Regions from separate parts of the Catellatospora sp. NPDC049133 genome, predicted to be linked through region 1. Evidence: riboswitches for the same ligand, from Rfam matches in the RefSeq annotation. Region 1 holds a riboswitch; each other region holds the start of a gene.
What was found. A riboswitch is a leader RNA that binds a small molecule or an ion and turns the genes downstream of it on or off. The one in region 1 is predicted to bind cobalamin.
Positions count from the first base shown of each region.

Region 1 (4,852 bases):
TGCGCCTTGGCTGCGGCGACCAGCCCGGCGTTGCTCTTGCCGGGGCTGTAGTTGCCGAGGTTCTGCTCCTGGATCTCGCGCAGCCGGTCCGCTTCGGACTGGAGCTCGGCGAGCCGCCGCTTCAGCTCCAGGAACGCGACCTCTTTGCGCTTGAACTCCTTCTCCACGGCCGAATACGCCGTGGAGGCCTGCTGCTCGGCGGTGATGGCCGTGGTGAGCACGGTGTAGGCCTGGCGTTCGGCCTGCTGCGCGGTGGCGAGGTCGTTGAGCACGGCCTCGGTCTCCGGCGTGGACTCGGTGCGCGGGATCAGCTGACCCAGCTCGCCGAGCGAGTCGCCCAGCCGCGGCGGGGCCTTCACGGCGGCCTGGTATTCGGCGACGGCTGCGGCCTCGGCGGCCTCCTTGGCCACCCGCAGCGCGTCGGCGGTGGCCCGCCAGGCGTAGTCGGCCATCGCCTTGGCCACGACCGAGTTGCTGTAGGCCTGGTAGAGCTCGCTGCGGCGGGCGCCGAGCACGGACAGCTCCAGCTCGGCGGCGCTGTACTGCGCCAGCAGCGCGGCGTGGGCGGTCAGCGGCTGGGTGCGGGGCATGCTCAGCGAGCCGAACGGCAGCGTCGGCAGCCCGTCGGGCTGGGGGCGCAGGCCGGCGTCCGGGATCGAGGTGATCTTCGAGCCGATCGGCGGGTCGGCGGACGCGGGCATGGCGATGCCACCGGCGATGAGCGCGCTGAGAACAGCCGAGCCCACCGCGACCTGGCTCTGCCGTCGAGCCTGCCCGCTTCGACGCTTGGACATCGTTGGCCCCGTCCTCCCCGTTGGTCCCACAAGGTTCCTACCGGAAATCAGGATCGCTGTCGACCCTTCTGTCCCGGTGGCGTCAAGCTGAACAGCAGCTGTCAAGGGCAGCAGCAGGCACGTCGGCGGCACGTCGTAGGCTCACTGCCATGGACGTGGGTTTGAAGCGGGAGCTGGAGCAGAAGGTCTACGCCGGGGAGCGGCTCAGCCGCGAAGACGGCGAGGCTCTCTACGCGAGTGACGATCTGGCCTGGCTGGGGCGGCTCGCGCACCACGTCCGGACGGAGAAGAACGGCGACCGGGTGATGTTCAACGTCAACCGGCACCTGAACCTGACGAACGTCTGCTCGGCCAGCTGCGCTTACTGCTCCTTCCAGCGCAAGCCCGGGGAGAAGGACGCCTACACCATGCGGGTGGAGCAGGCCGTCGCCAAGGCGCTGGAGATGAAGGACGAGCAGCTCACCGAGCTGCACATCGTCAACGGTCTGCACCCGACGCTGCCGTGGCGCTACTACCCGCGCGTGCTCAAGGAACTCAAGCAGGCCCTGCCGAACGTCAAGCTGAAGGCGTTCACCGCGACCGAGGTGCAGTGGTTCGAGAAGATCTCCGGCCTGACCGCCGACGCGATCCTCGACGAGCTGATGGAGGCGGGCCTGGAGTCGCTGACCGGCGGTGGCGCCGAGATCTTCGACTGGGAGGTCCGCCAGCACATCGTCGACCACGCCTGCCACTGGGAGGACTGGTCGCGCATCCACCGCCTGGCGCACAGCAAGGGCCTGCGCACCCCCTCGACGATGCTCTACGGCCACATCGAGGAGCCGCGGCACCGCGTCGACCACGTGCTGCGCCTGCGCGAGCTGCAGGACGAGACCGGCGGCTTCACCGTCTTCATCCCGCTGCGCTACCAGCACGACTTCCACGACAGCGCGGACGGCAAGATCCGCAACCGGATCCAGGCGCGCACCACGATGGCGAGCCCGGCCGAGTCGCTCAAGACGTTCGCGGTGTCCCGGCTGATGCTGGACAACTTCGACCACATCAAGTGCTTCTGGGTCATGCACGGCCTGTCGCTGGCGCAGCTGTCGCTGAACTTCGGCGTCGACGACCTGGACGGCTCGGTCGTCGAGTACAAGATCACGCACGACGCGGACTCGTACGGCACGCCGAACACGATGCACCGCGACGACCTGCTCCACCTGATCTGGGACGCGGGCTTCAGCCCGGTCGAGCGGGACACCCGCTACCAGGTCGTCAAGGAGTACGGCGCGCCGGTCAGCATGGCCGAGCGGCGCAGCGAGCCGCAGCAGGTCTGGGCCTGACGGGTGGCCGATCCGCAGAGCCCGGCCGAGGAGCAGCGCAAGGGCCCGCGGCGGGACGCGTCCGGGCGCATCGTCTCGCTCACCGACCTGGTGGCGTACGCGCTGGCCGGGTTCGCCATCAGCGTGCTCGGCATGATCGCCTTCGACGGTCTGTTCGCCCTGCTCGGCATGGGCGAGTTCGGTGACCTCACCGGCTGGCTCGCGGTGATCTTCCCGGCGATCATCTTCGTGGAGCAGTTCAAGGCGGCCGCGGGCCACCGCGGGCGGCTCGCCGTGGCCCCGGCCGCCGGACTGGTGGCCGTCGTGCTGGGCGTGCTCGCGGTAGGCGTGGCGTCGGGATTGCCGCCGCTGGTCTCCGGCGGGCTGGGCGCGCTGGTCACCACGGTGGTGTACGCGGTGCTGTGGCACCTCGGCCTGGTGGTCGCCGAACGGGGCTGACCGGCCCCTCGCGCGGGGCTGACCGAGGCCGGGCAGGTTCGGCGGCTACCCTGGACCGGTGAGTCCTGCTGTCAAGTACACGCTCGCCAGGCTGATGCTCTTCCTGGCCGTCTTCGCCGCGCTGTGGTTCGTGCCGAACCTGAGCACGCTGCTCAAGCTGATGATCGCCATCCTGGTGTCGGCGGCGGCGAGCTATTTCCTGCTGCGCAACCTGCGTGACGACGTGGCCGCCCAGGTCGAGGGCGCGGTGGACCGCCGCAAGGCCGAGAAGGACCGGCTGCGCGCGGCCCTGGCCGGCGAGACCGAGCCCACCGAGGACGTGCCCGCCGCCGAGGCCGAAGAGGTCCACAAGACCCAGGCGTGATGAGCCTGCGCACATCCTCCACTCCGCGTCGTGAGCATCGGCACGGGTGTGTATTAGCGTGTCGCCTGACTGTCCCGCAGCGAAGCCGGTGTGAACCCGGCGCTGTCCCGCAACTGTGATCCCACCTCGGTGGGCGAGCCAGGTCGCCTGCGGCAGTCGCGAACCACGCTCTCGAGGAAGGGCGTCTCGCGGACCGGGCTGCCCCACCTGATCGGGCCCTGTCGGCGAAGGACCTGCCTCGACCGATAGGAGGATCAGTGCGTACCCGTTTCCTGTCCCGCCGCGCGCTCGGCGCGCTGGCCGCCGCCGGCCTCGTCGCCGCGCTCGGGGCCTGCGCCACCAACGACCCGGCGACCCCTACCCCGTCGAGCGCCGCCGCGGCGTACCCGGTGACCGTCGGCTCGGTGACGCTGCCCGCGCAACCGGTGAAGATCATTTCGCTGTCGCCCACCACGACCGAGATGCTCTTCGCGATCGGCGCCGGCGGCCAGGTCGTCGCCGTCGACGACAACTCGAACTTCCCGGCGAACGCGCCGAAGACGGAGCTGTCGGGCTTCCAGCCCAACGCCGAGGCCGTCGCCGCCAAGAGCCCCGACCTGGTCGTGCTCAGCACCGACGCCAACAACGTGGTCGCCCAGCTGACCACCCTCAAGATCCCGGTTTACGTGGCCCCGGCCGCCGTGACGCTGGACGACACGTACAAGCAGCTCGCCGAGCTGGGTGAGCTGACCGGGCACAAGGCCGAGGCGGCCGCGCTCAGCCAGCGGATGAAGGACGACATCGCCAAGCTGGTCAAGGACCTGCCCAAGCGCGCGACCCCGCTGTCCTACTACTACGAGCTGGACCCGACGCTTTACTCGGTGACCTCGAAGACGTTCATCGGCTCGCTGTTCGAGCTGGCCGGCCTGAAGAACGTGGCCGACGCCGCCGACACCAAGGGCAGCGGCTACCCGCAGCTCACCGCGGAGTCGCTGGTCAAGTCGAACCCTGACCTGATCTTCCTGGCCGACACCAAGTGCTGCCAGCAGAACCTGGACACCGTCAAGGCCCGTGCGGGCTGGGCGGGCATGACCTCGGTCAGCAAGGGCCAGGTCATCGCGCTGGACGACGACATCGCCTCGCGCTGGGGTCCCCGCGTCGTCGACCTGATCCGCGCGATCGTCGACGCCGCGAACAAGGTCCCGGCCTGACGTGACGACTCTGCGACCGGCACGGCTGCGTCCCGGGTGGCTCGCCGCCGGGATCGGAGCCGTGCTGGTCGCGCTCGTCGCCGGGGTCGCCCTGGGCCCGGTGACGCTGCCGCCCGGCTCGGTCGCGGCGGAGCTGCTCAACCTGATCCCCGGCGTGGACCTGCCGTCGGGGCTGAACGAGCGCGAGATTGCCATCATCACCGAGCTCCGGCTCCCCCGGGTGGTGCTGGGCCTGCTGGTCGGCGCGATGCTGTCCCTGGCCGGCGGTTGCTATCAGGGCGTCTTCCGCAACCCGCTGGCCGACCCGTACCTGCTCGGTGTCGCTGCGGGCGCCGGGCTGGGCGCGACCATGGCGATCGCCTTCCGGGCCGGGGCGGTGCTGCCGCTGGCCGCGTTCGCCGGGGCGGGCATCGCGGTCGTGGTCACCTACCTGCTCGGGGTGGCAGGCGGACGGGACCGCTCGTCGGCGACGCTGATCCTGGCCGGTGTCGCCGTGTCGAGCTTCCTCGCCGCGATCCAGACCTACCTGCTGCAGCGCAACGTGGACACCATCCGCGAGGTGTACTCCTGGCTGCTCGGGCGGCTGGCCACCAACGGCTGGCACGAGGTGACGCTGCTGCTGCCGTACGCGCTGGTCACCACGGTCGTGGTGCTGGCCCTGCGCCGGGAGCTGGACGTGCTCGGCGTCGGCGACACCGAGGCGGCGAGCCTGGGCCTGCACCCGCAGCGCTCCCGGCTGATCCTGCT
Region 1 covers NZ_JBEZDT010000008.1:246,871-251,722, reverse strand. The annotation lists gene AB0B35_RS11890 (C40 family peptidase) at 1-794, opposite strand, end outside; gene mqnE (aminofutalosine synthase MqnE) at 944-2,113, shown strand; gene AB0B35_RS11880 (hypothetical protein) at 2,117-2,551, shown strand; gene AB0B35_RS11875 (DUF4229 domain-containing protein) at 2,610-2,915, shown strand; cobalamin riboswitch at 2,955-3,085, shown strand; gene AB0B35_RS11870 (ABC transporter substrate-binding protein) at 3,188-4,105, shown strand; gene AB0B35_RS11865 (iron ABC transporter permease) at 4,107-4,852, shown strand, end outside.

Region 2 (4,852 bases), on a different contig from region 1:
GATGCGCATGGCCTCGCCGACCGGGTCGGGTCCCGCAGTGGCCCGGCCGTCGGTCACCAGCACCAGCAGCGCGCGCCGGTGCGGGTCGCGCAGCCGCTCGACCCGCAGCGTGTGCGCCGCCCGGCGCAGTCCCGCGGCCAGCGGGGTACGCCCGCCCGTGGGCAGCTCGCGCAGCCGCGCCGCGCCGGCCTCCACGCTGGACGTCGGCGGCAGCGCCAGCTCCGCCTCGCTGCCCCGGAAGGTGACCAGGCCGACCTTGTCACGCCGCTGGTACGCGTCGAGCAGCAGCGACAGCACCGCGCCCTTCACCGCGCCCATGCGCTGCCGGGCCGCCATCGACCCGGAGGCGTCCACGCAGAACAGCACCAGGTTCGACTCGCGCCCCTGCCGCACCGGCTCGCGCAGGTCGGCCGCGACCAGCCGCAGCGGGCCGCCGGGGGTCCGGCCCCGGGCGTGCTGCCGCCCGGCCGCCGCCCGCACGGTCGCCGCCAGGTGCAGCGCGGCCAGGGTGCCGCCGGGCACCCGCGCGCCGACGGTCCGACCCATCCGGGTGTACGCGGGTGAGCGCCGCCCCGCCGCACCCTCCCCCACTCCCTGCACCGCGAACAGCCGCGCCCGCCGTGGCGTCGCCGCCTCGGCGTGCTGCTGCCCCGCCGACGCGTAACGCCCCTCGTCGGCCCCGTCCCGCTGCCGGGTGTCCCCCTGCGGCACCGGCCGCGGCGGCGTGCCGCCCTCGTCCGGGGCCGCACCGCGGGGCCCGCCCGGCCGCGGACCGCCGTCCGGACCGTCGTCGTCCGGGCCACCGTCGGGCCCGTCGTCCGGACCGGAGCCGTCCGGCCCGTCACCGTCCAGGTCGGCGTCACCGTCGAGATCGGCCTTCGGGGCGCCCTCGCCGCCCGCCGCACGGTCCTGGTCGCCGGGAGCACCTGGGCCGTCGTGGGAGCCGTCGGGTTCAGCCGGCGGGGGTGCGCTGTTCAACGCGTCCTCCAGGGCCTGCTCGTCGAGGTCCGGGGCGTCGAACGGGTCGCGCCGGCGGCGGTGCGGCAGCGCCAGCCGGGCCGCGTCCCGCACGTCCTGCTCGGTGACCCGGCCGCGGCCGTGCCAGGCGGCCAGGGCCAGCGCGGCGCGGGCCACCACCAGGTCGGCCCGCAGCCCGTCCACCTCGAACGCGGCGCACACGTGGGCGATGCGGGTCAACTCCGCGTCAGGCAGTTCCACCGTGGGCAGCCGCCGCCGGGCGGTGTCGATGCGCTCGGCCAGCTCGGCGTCCGCCTCGGCCCACCGCGCCGCGAACCCGGCCGGGTCGGCCTCGTACGCCAGCCTCCGCCGCACCACCTCGACCCGCTCCTTCGGCTCACGCGGGGCGCGCACCTGCACCGCCAGCCCGAACCGGTCGAGCAGCTGCGGGCGCAGCTCGCCCTCCTCCGGGTTCATGGTCCCCACCAGCAGGAACCGGGCGGCGTGGCGCACCGAGACGCCGTCGCGCTCCACGTACGCCTCGCCCATCGCGGCGGCGTCGAGCAGCAGATCCACCAGGTGGTCGTGGAGCAGGTTCACCTCGTCGACGTAGAGCACGCCGCGGTGCGCCCCGGCCAGCAGGCCCGGCGAGTACGCGGCCTGCCCGGCGGTCAGCGCCCGTTCCAGGTCCAGCGCGCCGACCAGCCGGTCCTCGGTCGCCCCGACGGGCAGCTCGATCAGCCTGGCGCGCCGGACAATGACCCCCTGACCGGCGGTCTTACCGGCGCTGTGCGGCCCGTCCGGGCACGCGCCGTACGGCGACGCCGGGTCGCAGCCGAACCGGCATCCGGCGACGACCTCGACCTGCGGCAGCAGCCCGGCCAGGGAACGGACCACGGTGGACTTGGCGGTGCCCTTCTCGCCGCGCACCAGCACCCCGCCGATGGCGGGCGAGACGGCGTTGAGCAGTAGGGCGAGCCTGAGGTCGGCGAGGCCGACGACGGCGGAGAACGGGTACAGCGGGGTCAAAGCCCGCTCAGGCACGAGCCCATGCGCGAGTCCTCTCCGCGGGTTTCCTCGCCCGCGAAATCCGGTGAAGTGACGCCGTGCGGCGTCGTGAGCGGCCGGAGTGTCCTGGCTCCCGGATCGACGCTTCCCCTCGGCCTTCCAACCGTGTCAACGGCCGTGGCCTGGTGCCGAAACGGCGCGCGTCGTGAGACGGAGCCGCTCGGGAGGGGTCGCTCCCCGGTGACAGTGGCGGGACCGCCCCGGACTCGCACCGGGTTCCTCCACTGCCGCTCACCGGCCATCGTGACGGACGCGGTGCGCCGCGTCAAAGCGGGTCGCCCGTACGGAGGCATGTGTCACGCCCCGGCGGGCCCGACATCAGCACGTAACAATTAACTTCGATATTGCTATGTATCGTTGTCTTCCGCTAGCTTCCAGGGAAACTCTCCGGCGATCCGGCGCCAGAAGCGCTCGGCGCCGGGTGGACCTTGGGAGGATCCTGTGCGGAATTCACTACGAACGGCGCTGCGCGCCGGCGCCATCGCGCTGGCCGGCGCCATGCTCGCCCTGGGCTCGGCCGCCGTCCCGGCGCAGGCCGCGCCGAGCCCGGACGGCACGATCACGCCTCAGGTCGTCGGCGGGACCCGGGCCGCGCAGGGCGAGTTCCCGTGGATGGTGCGCCTGTCCATGGGCTGCGGCGGCGCGATGTACACCCAGAGCCTGGTGCTGACCGCCGCCCACTGCGTCGGCGCGACCGGCAACAACACCTCGATCACGGCCACCTGGGGCGTCGTCGACCTGCAGGACCCGACCCGCACCACCCGCACCTCGAACTACGTGTACCGCGCCCCGGGCTACAACGGCACCGGCAAGGACTGGGCGCTGATCCGCCTGTCCAGCCCGATCACCACGGCCCCGCTGCTGAAGATCGCCACGGACACGTCGCTGCACAGCGGCAACTTCGACGTGATGGGCTGGGGCGCGGCCACCGAGGGCGGCGGCCAGCAGCGTTACCTGCTCAAGGCGCAGGTCCCGTTCATCACCGACACGCAGTGCCAGAGCGCCGGCGGCGACTACTCCGGCCTGGTCTTCAACGAGGAGATCTGCGCGGGCAACTGGAGCTCCGGCGGCGTCGACACGTGCCAGGGCGACTCCGGCGGCCCGATGGTCAAGAAGAACGCCTCCAACGAGTGGATCCAGGTCGGCATCGTGAGCTGGGGCATCGGCTGCGCCCGCCCGCAGAACCCGGGCGTGTACACCGAGGTCCGCTACTTCGCGACCGACATCTACAACGCGGCGGTCTCCCTCGGCGGGGCCCCGGGCGGCGTCTCCGTCACCGGCCCCGGCAACCAGTCGACCGTCGTCGGCACCGCCGTCACCCTGAACAGCACCGCCTCGGGCGGCACCGCGCCGTACAGCTGGTCGGCCAGCGGCCTGCCGGCCGGCACCTCGATCAGCGCCTCGACCGGCCAGATCACCGGCACGCCGACCACCGCGGGCACCTACACCGTGACCGTCACCGCGACCGACAGCGCGAGCAAGACCGGCACGGCCTCGTTCACCTGGACGGTCAACCCGGTCGGCAGCTGCGCCGCGGCCACCAACGGCACCGACGTGAGCATCCCGGACAACAACAGCACCGGGGTGTACAGCAACATCACGATCTCCGGCTGCACGGGCAACGCCGGTTCGTCGTCCAAGGTAGAGGTGCACATCGTGCACACGTACAAGGGTGACCTGATCGTGGACCTCGTCGCACCGGACGGCTCGGTGTACAACCTGCACAACCGGTCGGGCGGCAGCACCGACAACATCGACACCATCTACACGGTGAACCTGTCCTCCGAGGTCAAGAACGGCACCTGGCGCCTGCGCGCCCGCGACGCCGCCTCGATCGACACCGGCTACATCAACTCCTGGACGCTCACCCTCTGAGTCCGTCGCACCATCCCCGGGCCCGGCTCCGCGACCAGCGGAGCCGGGCCTGCTCCCGACCCGCCTCCACCGACCCCCTCGGAGGTAACCCGTGCGCAGACTCGCGCTCGTCCTCACCACCCTGGTCACCGGCGTGGCCCTCACCGTGCCCGGCCCGGCCGGTGGCGCGCCCGCCGACGACTTCACCCTCGCCGGCTCCCAGCAGTACCTGGTCACCGGCCCGCAGACCTTCGCCGACCGCGACGCGGTCGCCCGCACCGGAGCGGCGATCGACCTGATCGAGCACGGCAAGATCTACATCACCGCGAACACGACCGAGGCCGACCGCATCCGCCGCCTGGGCTTCGGCCTGGAGCTGCTGCCCCCGCCGTCCTCGCGGGTCACCGGGCCGAACGCGGTCCCGCTCGACTTCCCGTCGGCCGACGGCGGCTTCCACAACTACGCCGAGATGAACACCGAGATCAACCAGATCGTCGCCGACCACCCGACGCTGGTCCGCAAGTCCGTCATCGGCACCTCGTACGAGGGCCGCCAGATCGTCGCGCTGAAGATCTCCGACAACGTCGCCACCGACGAGAACGAGCCCGAGATCCTGTTCAACGCGCACCTGCACGCCCGCGAGCACCTCACCGTCGAGATGGCGCTCTACCTGGCCAACCTGTTCACCGACGCGTACGCCACCGACAGCCGGGTCAAGGCCGTGGTCGACTCGCGCGAGATCTGGATCGTGCCGGACCTCAACCCCGACGGCGGCGAGTACGACATCGCCACCGGCTCCTACCGCTCCTGGCGCAAGAACCGCCAGCCGAACTCGGGCAGCTCGGCGGTCGGCACCGACATCAACCGCAACTTCGGCTACAAGTGGGGCTGCTGCGGCGGCTCCTCGGGCAGCCCGTCGTCGGAGACCTACCGCGGCCCGTCGGCGTTCTCCACCCCTGAGGCGTCGGTGCTG
Region 2 covers NZ_JBEZDT010000002.1:35,277-40,128, forward strand. The annotation lists gene AB0B35_RS02455 (putative cobaltochelatase) at 1-2,001, opposite strand, end outside; cobalamin riboswitch at 2,085-2,247, opposite strand; gene AB0B35_RS02460 (trypsin-like serine protease) at 2,467-3,900, shown strand; gene AB0B35_RS02465 (M14 family zinc carboxypeptidase) at 4,046-4,852, shown strand, end outside.
Region 2: linked by a shared signal. The riboswitch ahead of AB0B35_RS02455 (putative cobaltochelatase) and the one ahead of AB0B35_RS11870 (ABC transporter substrate-binding protein) in region 1 are both predicted to bind cobalamin.

Region 3 (4,852 bases), on a different contig from region 1:
GATGGTGGTGGCGGGGCGGGAGCGGAGGTAGTAGGTGGTTTTGAGGCCTTTTCGCCAGGCGTAGGCGTACATGGAGGAGAGTTTGCCGATGTCGGGGGAGGCCATGAAGAGGTTGAGGGACTGAGACTGGTCGATGAAGGGGGTGCGGGCGGCGGCCAGGTCGATGAGGGCGCGTTGGGGGAGCTCCCAGGCGGTGCGGAAGCGGGTGCGCAGTTCGGCGGGGATCTCGGGGATCGCGGCGATGGAGCCTTCGGCGGCGAGGATGTGTTCGCGCAGGGCGGCGGTCCACAGGCCGCGGGCCTTGAGTTCGTCGACGAGGTAGCGGTTGACCTGGAGGAACTCGCCGGACAGGGTCTCGCGCTTGAAGACGTTGGCGACCGGCGGCTCGATGCACTCGGCGCAGCCGGCGATCGAGGCGATGGTGGCCGTGGGCGCGATCGCGATGAGCAGCGAGTTGCGCAGGCCGGTGCGGGCGACCTTGGCGGCCAGCTCGTCCCAGGCCCAGGGGCGGGTGCGGGTCGCGTCCGGGTAGTGGTCGGGGTGCAGGACGCCGCGGGCGGCGCGGGTGTCCGCGTACGACGGGTGCGTGCCCAGCTCGGCGGCCAGGTCGGCACTGGTGTCGTACGCCGCGAGCGCGATCTCCTCGGCGATGCGGGTGGACAGCGCCAGCGCCTCGGGCGAGTCGAAGTCCAGGCGTAACGTGAAGAAGACGTCGGCCAGGCCCATCACGCCCAGGCCGATCGGCCGCCACCGGTTGTTGGCCCCGGCCGCCTCGCCCGTCGGGTAGTAGGACAGGTCGATGGTGCGGTCGAGCACGCGTACGGCGGTGCGCACCGTGTCGCGCAGCGTGTCCCAGTCGACGCCGTCGTCGCCGAGGTGCGCGGCCAGGTTGATCGAGCCGAGGTTGCACACCGCCGTCTCGCCGTCGCTGGTCACCTCCAGGATCTCGGTGCACAGGTTGGACAGGTGCACCGTGTTGCCGGCGACCGCGGTCTGGTTGCAGGCGCGGTTGGCGGCGTCCTTGAACGTCATCCAGCCGTTGCCGGTCTGCGCCAGGGTGCGCATCATGCGGCCGTACAGCTCCCGGGCCTGGACCGTGCGCACCGCGCGCCCGGCGGACTCGGCGGCCCGGTAGGCCGTGTCGAACTCCTCGCCCCACAGGTCGACCAGCTCCGGCACGTCCTTCGGATCGAACAGCGACCAGCTCGCGTCGGCCTCGACCCGGCGCATGAACTCGTCCGGCACCCAGTTGGCCAGGTGCAGGTTGTGGGTGCGCCGGCTCTCCTCGCCGGTCGAGTCGCGCAGCTGCAGGAATTCGTCCAGGTCGGCGTGCCAGGTCTCCAGGTAGACGCAGGCCGCGCCCTTGCGCCGGCCGCCCTGGTTGACGGCGGCGACGCTGGAGTCCAGCGTGCGCAGCCACGGCACGATGCCGTTGGACAGCCCGTTCGTGCCGCGGATCAGCGAGCCCCGGGACCGGATCCGGCTCCACGCCACCCCGATGCCCCCGGCGTACTTGGACAGCCGCGCGATCTGGCCGTAGCGCTCGTAGATCGACTCCAGCTCGTCGCGCGGCGAGTCGAGCAGGAAGCAGCTGCTCAGCTGCGGTCGGCGGGCGCCGGCGTTGAACAGCGTCGGCGAGCTGGGCAGGTACGCCAGCCGGCTGAGGATGGCGTACAGCCGCCCGACCTCGGTGACACTGCCCGGCAGCCGCCGCCCGGCACTGCCCGCGTCGCCGACCTCGCCCATCAGGCCGCAGGCGACCCGGAGCAGGAACTGCTGGGGTGTCTCCAGCACCTTGCGGGTCACCGGGTGCCGCAGCAGGTAGCGGTCGTAGACGGTGCGCAGCCCGAAGTACTCGAAGCGGTCGTCGGCGGCCGGGTCCACGAGTTCCCCCAGCTCGTCCGCGTGGGTCGCGACGAACGCGGCCAGGTCGTCGGCGAGCAGCCCGGCCGCGTGCGCGGCGCGCACGGAACTAGGGAAGTCGGTGACGCCCTGGGTGGCCGCCTCCGCGGTGATGTGCACGGTGAGCAGCCGCGCCGCGAGCCGGCTGTACGACGGCTCCTGGGCCACCAGGGCGGCGGCCGTCTCGACGGCCCGCAAGCGCAGATCGGCCTCGGTCGCGCCGGGCCAGACGCCGGCCGCTACCGGGGTCAGCACGGCCGTGTGGTCCACATCGGGCAGCCCTTGCGCCGCCTCGGCGAGCAGTGTCGCGAGCGACGCGGTGAGCGGCGCGGCGTCGGCGGTGCCGGAGTCGGCGGTGTTGCGGAAGGTGGTGCTGGTCAAAGTGTGCGCTCCCCCTCGTTCAAGCGCGGGAGGGCACGCGAACGGCACCGACCCGGCTGGTCCGGGCCTACGCCGTCCACCGAGGACCATCCCGCGCGGTCCGGTGTCGCGGCCCCTGGCCCTGCCGCGCAACGGCGCAGTCGGCACAGTGGGTCGCGGGCGCGTCGCGGAACCGTCCGCGGCACGCACGCCGGCAGGTCTTCGGGCTCGTGGGCGCGGCCGGGCGGCGCGGTGCGGACACCATGCTGCCGTAGACCCCCTACGCCGTCGCTTCCCAGGCCGGACCGGCCCAGTGCTGTCCGCTCCCCTCTTCGCGGGAGGAGGGCGGGACGGCTTCGTTCCCACTCACCGCTGCGGGGCAGCTCCGGAATCGCACCGGATTCCCTCAGCGCGGACCGCCCTGCGGCGGCTCGCGCGCACCCCGAAACCCGGCCCCGAGGGGGCCGGAGGGGTGGACCAGCGATGCCCTCACACTACATCTAGTGGCACGCAGACAACAGCGGCCCCATATAGGCTCGGCGTGTCGTCGATGGCCCGCCCTCACCGGCGTCGATGCGGGCGGTCAGCAGGCGCAGGCCGCGCCGCTCGCGGGGGCCGTCAGCGGGTCCACGTCGTTCTTGCGCAGCCCGAGGAAGGTCTGCGTGTCGAAGCCCTCGCGCACCCAGTACTCGTACCCGCCGAGCATCTCCTTGACCTGGTAGCCCAGACGGGCGAAGGCCAGTGCGGCCCGGGTCGCACCGTTGCAGCCAGGCCCCCAGCAGTAGGTGACCACGACGCTGCCGGCCGGCACGACCTCGGCCGCCCGTGCCGCGATCTCGGCGGTGGGCAGGTGCACCGCGCCGGGCAGGTGCCCCTGCTCCCACGCCTCCAGCGAGCGGGAGTCGACGAGCACGAAGCCGGGTGCGCCGGACGCCAGGTCGGCGGACACGTCGGACACGTCGGCCTCGAACGACAGGCGGGCGGCGAAGTGCGCGGCGGCGACGCCGGCGGCGGCCGGGGGCGTGCTGAGCACTGCGGAGGTGGTGACAACGGCGGGCATGGTCGGCTCCTTCTGGTCGGTCACTGGTTCCACCCTGTCGAGCCGGCCGGGCCACCAGAAGTGGCGAGAACGCCGCTGTCCGCTAAGATCTCGCCATGGGTACGCCGGTGACACTGGAGACCCGCGCCCGGCACCGGATCGCGGTGCTGGCCTACGCCGGGATGGCGCCCTTCGAGCTGGGCTGCGTGGTGGAGGTGTTCGGCCTGCCCCGCCCCGAGCTCGACGTCGCCTGGTACGACCTCGACGTCTGCGCCGAGACGCCGGAGCCGATGCCGGCCGTCGGCGGCTTCTCGATCACCGCCCGGCACGGCCTGGCCGTGCTGGCCGCCGCCGACACCGTGATCGTTCCGGGGGTTGCCGACGTCCGCGGCGAGGTCTCCCCCGCGCTGGTCGAGGCCCTGCGCACGGCCGCCGACCGGGGCGCTCGGATGGTCTCCATCTGCTCCGGCGCGTTCGCGCTGGCCGCGGCGGGCCTGCTGGACGGCCGGGCGGCCACCACGCACTGGAAGTACGCCCCACTGCTGCGCGAGCGCCATCCGCTGGTCGAGGTGACCCCCGACGTGCTCTACGTCGACGCCGGCCAGGTGATCACCAGCGCGGGCAGCGCGGCCGGGCTGGATCTGTGCCTGCACCTGGTGCGCCGCGACCACGGCGCGCAGATCGCCAACACGGTCGCCCGGCGGCTGGTGCTGCCGCCGCACCGCGACGGCGGCCAGGCGCAGTTCATCGAATTGCCCGTGCGCGACGTCATCGACGACGACGGCGTGGCCCGCGCAATGGCCTGGGCACTGGACCACCTGACCGAGCCGCTCACGGTGAACCTGCTGGCCGCGCACGCGCGCATGTCCCCGCGCAGCTTCCTGCGCCACTTCGCCCGGCACACCGGCACCAGCCCGATCCGCTGGCTCATCGACCAGCGCGTGGCGGCCAGCCTGCCGCTGCTGGAGACCTCGGACTCCCCCGTCGAGCAGGTCGCCGCCGCGGTCGGCTTCGACTCACCGGCCACGTTCCGGCACCACTTCAGCCGGTGCATGCGCACCTCGCCGTCGTCGTACCGGCGGACGTTCCGCGGCCGGTAGCCGCGGAACGCCTGGTCCGTGCGGCGGGGCGGCGATCAGCCCCACTCGAAACCGCCGTTCGCCTGGGCGGCGCCGGCGAAGCCCAGCACGGCGAGCGCGGCCACGGCGGCCGTCGGCGCCATCCTGACGAGAAGTCTGCGCATGCGAATCCTCCTTTCGAGATCCCGATCGATGCGCACCATCGCACGCGGCGCGGTCCCGCCATCGCCCCGAACGGCGGCGGATCTCCGCCACCCCCGGCGATCACGACGACACGGCGCGGGTGCTCTCCACCGTGGACTGCAGTCGCCGGGCCTCGGCCAGGTAGGCGTCGGACAGGCCGAACCGCTCGTCGCCGCGGTGCAGCTCACCCAGTCGGCGCGCGGTCTGCGCCTGGGCGCGGCGATCGCCGATCCGCTCGAAGATCTCCAGGGCCTGGGTGAGCCGCTGTACGGCCACCTCGGGCGCTTCC
Region 3 covers NZ_JBEZDT010000030.1:86,874-91,725, forward strand. The annotation lists gene AB0B35_RS29885 (ribonucleoside-diphosphate reductase subunit alpha) at 1-2,181, opposite strand, end outside; cobalamin riboswitch at 2,479-2,669, opposite strand; gene AB0B35_RS29890 (rhodanese-like domain-containing protein) at 2,846-3,322, opposite strand; gene ftrA (transcriptional regulator FtrA) at 3,418-4,401, shown strand; gene AB0B35_RS29900 (BTAD domain-containing putative transcriptional regulator) at 4,645-4,852, opposite strand, start outside.
Region 3: linked by a shared signal. The riboswitch ahead of AB0B35_RS29885 (ribonucleoside-diphosphate reductase subunit alpha) and the one ahead of AB0B35_RS11870 (ABC transporter substrate-binding protein) in region 1 are both predicted to bind cobalamin.